Regions from separate parts of the Pseudoduganella lutea genome, predicted to be linked through region 2. Evidence: predicted binding sites of a transcription regulator. Region 2 holds the regulator's gene; the other holds the start of a gene.
What was found. The regulator LexA, encoded in region 2, represses DNA repair genes until DNA is damaged. The targets are predictions, from matches to a motif close to ACTGTATNNNNATACAGT.

Region 1 (2,462 bases), 800 kb from region 2:
GGCCAGCGCCACCATCTGCGTCAGGTAGCTCATCGTCTGCTCGCCGGCATAGCCCTGCCAGTTCGTGTTGGCGACAAAGCTCACGGCCGTGTTGAACGACGAATCCGGGCCCACGTTCGGCAGGTGCTGCGGGTTCAGCGGCAGCCACGCCTGCAGCCGCTGCACGGCGTAGACGAACAGTGTGCCAAGCGTGTTAAAGACAATCAGCGCGATCGCATAGCTTTTCCAGCCCATGGCGCGGTCTTCCGGCAGGCCGGCGGCGCGGTACAGGAATGCCTCGGGCTTGCGCAGCCAGGCCAGGCCGGGCACGGGCGCATCGTCCGCGACTTTGGCGAGAAAGGCGCCGAGCGGCCAGGCCAGCGCCAGCAGCACGAGCAGGAAGGCGGCCAGCAGGATCAGGGATTGGGCGGTCACAGGTCCTCCGCCTTCAACAGCGCGACGAGCAGGTATGCCAATAACGCGGCCGCGACCAGCGCGCCGCCCAGGTAGACGAGATTGCCGGCGGCGTTCATGGCTTCTTCCCCAGCCGGTCGCACCCGGCCGCCATGCCGCATACGAGCGCCGCGAAGGCGCCGATTGCGGCTAAAAATACGATATCCATCGCTACCTTCTCCAGGTGTTGTGATGGAAAGCAGCTTATCGACGGGGGCCTAAAAACAGGGTAAAGACTGGCTGGTTGGCTGTAAACAAGGTGTAAAAACGGTCGTTTTACTGTATATTTATACAGATGTTTTCGGTGATGCTTGCTTCCTTGCCCGGCGCCTCGGCTAGAATGCCGGACTAACATGCTGGACTAACCCATTCAGCCATTGCGTCAACCGAGCGCACTTACTCAGCAAAACACTCAGCAATATTCACGTATGGCCACCAAAAAACCAGTTTCCGACTACAGCGAATCATCGATCCGCGTGCTGAAAGGCCTCGAGCCCGTCAAGCAACGCCCCGGCATGTATACCCGCACGGAGAATCCGCTGCACATCATCCAGGAGGTGATCGACAACGCGTCGGACGAGGCGCTGGGCGGCCATTGCCGGAACATCGTCGTCATCCAGAACGCCGATGGCAGCATCACCGTCGAGGATGACGGCCGCGGCATCCCCGTCGGCCTGCACCCCGAGGAAAACGTGCCCACGGTGGAAATCGTGTTCACGCGGCTGCACGCGGGCGGCAAGTTCGACAAGGGCTCGGGCGGCGCCTATGCGTTCTCGGGCGGCCTGCACGGCGTGGGCGTGTCCGTCACCAACGCGCTGTCCAAGCGCCTGGAAATCAATGTCTGGCGCAAGGACGACAAGGGCAACGGTTACCACACGCTCGCGTTCGAGAACGGCGACCTGGTGCAGCCCCTCACGTCCGGCCCGGCGCCGAAGGATGGCAAGAAATCCGGTACCCGCGTTACCGCCTGGCCGGACGCGAAGTATTTCGACTCGCCGCTGATCTCGCAGGTCGAGCTGCAGCGCCTGCTGCGCTCGAAGGCCGTGCTGCTGCCGGGCGTGACCGTCACGCTGAAGAACGGCAAGACGGGCGACGTGCAGACGTGGCAATACAACGACGGCCTGCGCGGCTACCTGAAGGAGGCGCTGGCGCAAACGGGCAATGGCGAAACGTTCGTGCCGCTGTTCGAGGGCGAGCAGTTCGCCGGCCCCGATGCGGAAGGCTTCGCGGAAGGCGAAGGCGCCTCGTGGGTGGTGGCGTGGACGGAGGAAGGCGCGATCATGCGCGAATCCTACGTCAACCTGATCCCCACGCCGAATGGCGGCACCCATGAATCGGGCTTGCGCGAAGGCCTGTTCGGGGCGATGAAGAACTTCGTCGAACTGCATTCATTGTTGCCGAAAGGCGTGAAACTGCTGCCGGAAGACGTGTTTGCGCGCGCTTCGTTCGTCTTGTCCGCGAAAGTGCTGGACCCGCAGTTCCAGGGCCAGATCAAGGAGCGCCTGAACTCGCGCGATGCCGTGCGCCTCGTGTCCACGTTCAGCAAGCCGGCGCTGGAACTGTGGCTGAACCAGCACATCGACTGGGGCAAGAAGCTGGCCGAACTGGTCATCAAGCAGGCCCAGTCGCGCCTGCGCTCCGCGCAGAAGGTGGAAAAGAAGAAGTCATCCGGCGTGGCCGTGTTGCCGGGCAAGCTGACCGATTGCGAATCGACCGACGTGACGCGCACGGAACTGTTCCTCGTCGAGGGTGACTCGGCGGGCGGCTCGGCGAAGATGGGCCGCGACAAGGAATTCCAGGCGATCCTGCCGCTGCGCGGCAAGGTGCTCAATTCCTGGGAAACGGATCGCGACCGCCTGTTCGCCAACAACGAGATCCACGACATCGCCGTGGCGATCGGCGTCGACCCGCACGGCTTCGGCGACACGCCCGACCTGTCGAACCTGCGCTACGGGAAAATCTGCATCCTGTCCGATGCGGACGTCGACGGCTCGCACATCCAGGTACTGCTGCTCACGCTGTTCTTCCGC
Region 2 (2,462 bases):
GGTGAAGCGGCAGAACTTCTTACGCTTGAACAGCGGGTTCTGCTGTTTGCGCTTTTCTTTCAGCTTGGCTTTGTTTTTGTCGAACTTTTTACCGAATGCCATTTTAGGCTCCTGTATTTAAATATTGTGTCGCTTCAGGCGGCACGAAAATCAATGATGTGAAAAACCAGGCTCTTGCTGTTGCGGCTTTTCCTGGCGAGAAACCCCGAGAATTCGTAGGCCCCTCCCAGCGGCGCGCTGCTGAAACGGCCTGAAATCTCCCCCGCGGCAACCGCGGCGATTTCAAATTCCGTCAGGCGGGCGATGCCTGCCTCGATCTGCTGCGAACTGTGCTGCAATACTGCATTCACGATCGGCAGCCCGGCGGGGGTGAAACGTATGACTTCCCGCTCGGTGATCAGGCCAGTGAACTTCAGCTCGTTCAGCAAGACTCCCGGATTTAGGCTGCAGCAGCTGCCGGAGCGGCCGCGGCTTCAGCGCGGTGGCTCTTGGCGGCGTCTTCACGCTGGACCGACTTCATCATCGGCGAAGGAGCGGTTTCCGCTTTCTTCATCTTGACGGTCAGGTGACGCAGCACGGCATCATTGAATTTGAACGCGGTTTCCAGTTCGACCAGCGTGTCGTTGTCGCACTCGATGTTCAGGCAGATGTAGTGTGCCTTGGCCAGTTTCTGGATCGAGTACGCCATTTGACGGCGGCCCCAGTCTTCCACGCGGTGGACGTTACCGCCGCGCGACGTGACGCTGGCCTTGTAACGTTCGATCATCGCGGGCACTTGCTCGCTCTGGTCCGGATGGACGATAAATACGATTTCGTAGTGACGCATGCAAACTCCCTTAAGGACTGTTGATAGCCCACCCTGGCGTCAAGACAGGTGTGGGAAGAGGTAAGCCCGCTAGAATAGCAGATATTTTCACCAATGGCTAGCCGCCCGGCGGTCCGCCACCGCCGCCGCCAGGCTGTCGGCAAGCCATTCCGCCGTTGCACGTCCGCTGCGAAACCGCTGGCGAAGCGGGGATGTCGTGGAGCATGGTCCACGCCCGCGTAACGGAGATTGCCTGCCCCCGCCCACACCTTCCTGGCATGGGTTTTCTGCAACATTTCCCGCAAATTGGTGCCTGTCACCGGTTTTCATGAAATATTTCTGCGCCTGAATCGTGTTTTCTCTTGCAATCGCGCAGGCACTGTACAAAAATACAGACTGTCTATATCCACAGCTATTTTTACGGCTACTCGCATCATGATCAAGCTCACCGCAAGGCAGGAACAAATTCTCAACCTGATCAGGGATGCCATCGATACCACCGGCTTCCCGCCAACCCGCGCCGAGATCGCCGCCGAGTTGGGATTCAAGTCGGCCAATGCGGCCGAAGAGCACCTGAAGGCGCTCGCGCGCAAAGGTGCGATCGAAATCACGGCTGGCACGTCGCGCGGCATTCGCCTGCTGGGCGACCGTGGCGTGCGGGCGGCGGGGCCTTCTGCGCCCGCGGGCACGCCGGGCAGTGCGCATGCAACCGATTACATGCCGCAGGTGCCCGCGGCGCTGCTGATGCAACTGCCGCTGATTGGCCGCGTGGCTGCCGGTTCGCCGATCCTGGCGCAGGAAAACCTGGAAAAAACCTACAGCGTCGACCCGGCCCTGTTCTCCGCGAAACCCGATTTCCTGCTGAAGGTGCGTGGCGAATCGATGCGCGACGTGGGCATCATGGATGGCGACCTGCTGGCGGTCAAGAAGGTCGATAGCGCCAAGAATGGCCAGATCGTCGTGGCCCGCATCGGCAGCGAAGTCACCGTGAAGCGCTACCGCCGCACCGGCGCCACGATCGAGCTGCTGCCGGAGAATCCGGACTTCAAGATCATCACCGTGAAGCCCGAAGATGAATTCGCGCTGGAAGGCCTCGCGGTCGGCTTGCTGCGCGCCTGGCACTGACGCTTCACGTTTGCTCTCCTGTCGTGCCGGCTTGCACCAGCCGGTACGGCATGCGTCATGCCGGCTCGCAATGGCCGGCACGACACCTGTTCGCCAGCGACTTCCGTCACGGCGCCCTGCTTCGCGGGCCTGCCTTATTGGCTGTCTCTACGGCTGTCTCCACAGCTACTTCAGATGCTACCTCAGCGCCCTACCTCGACGGCGGCCGCACTGCCACCTTCCCCTGGGCCTGGTCCACATACACGGCATACCTGCCGAAGAAGTCGGCGCCGAGGATGCCGTCGGGCTGGAAGAACCCTGGCAAGGGCATCAGGTAGGGCGTGATCGCCGCCCCGCCCGGCAACGAGACGGACACGAAGCTGCATGGCTTGTCCGGCCCGAACACATCGCAGCGGGTCGGCCGGTCTCCCTGCTTCTCGACCGATTGCGGCTTGACGATCGAGATGTTGGCGGCGGAATCCAGCACCAGACGGTAGCGGGCACGCTCGTTCGACAAGCTGGCGACGATGCCTTCGTGCACCCGCTCATGGGC

Region 1: a site for LexA is predicted at 711-728, ahead of EWM63_RS16685 (DNA topoisomerase IV subunit B). Genes of this name have one in related genera too.

What each region holds. Positions count from the first base shown of each region.
Region 1 covers NZ_CP035913.1:3,929,296-3,931,757, reverse strand. Annotated here, with positions in the region: gene kdpA (potassium-transporting ATPase subunit KdpA) at 1-414, opposite strand, end outside; gene EWM63_RS16690 (potassium-transporting ATPase subunit F) at 411-512, opposite strand; gene EWM63_RS16685 (DNA topoisomerase IV subunit B) at 861-2,462, shown strand, end outside.
Region 2 covers NZ_CP035913.1:4,725,464-4,727,925, reverse strand. Annotated here, with positions in the region: gene rpsR (30S ribosomal protein S18) at 1-102, opposite strand, end outside; gene priB (primosomal replication protein N) at 135-425, opposite strand; gene rpsF (30S ribosomal protein S6) at 440-826, opposite strand; gene lexA (transcriptional repressor LexA) at 1,241-1,930, shown strand; gene EWM63_RS20090 (hypothetical protein) at 2,121-2,462, opposite strand, start outside.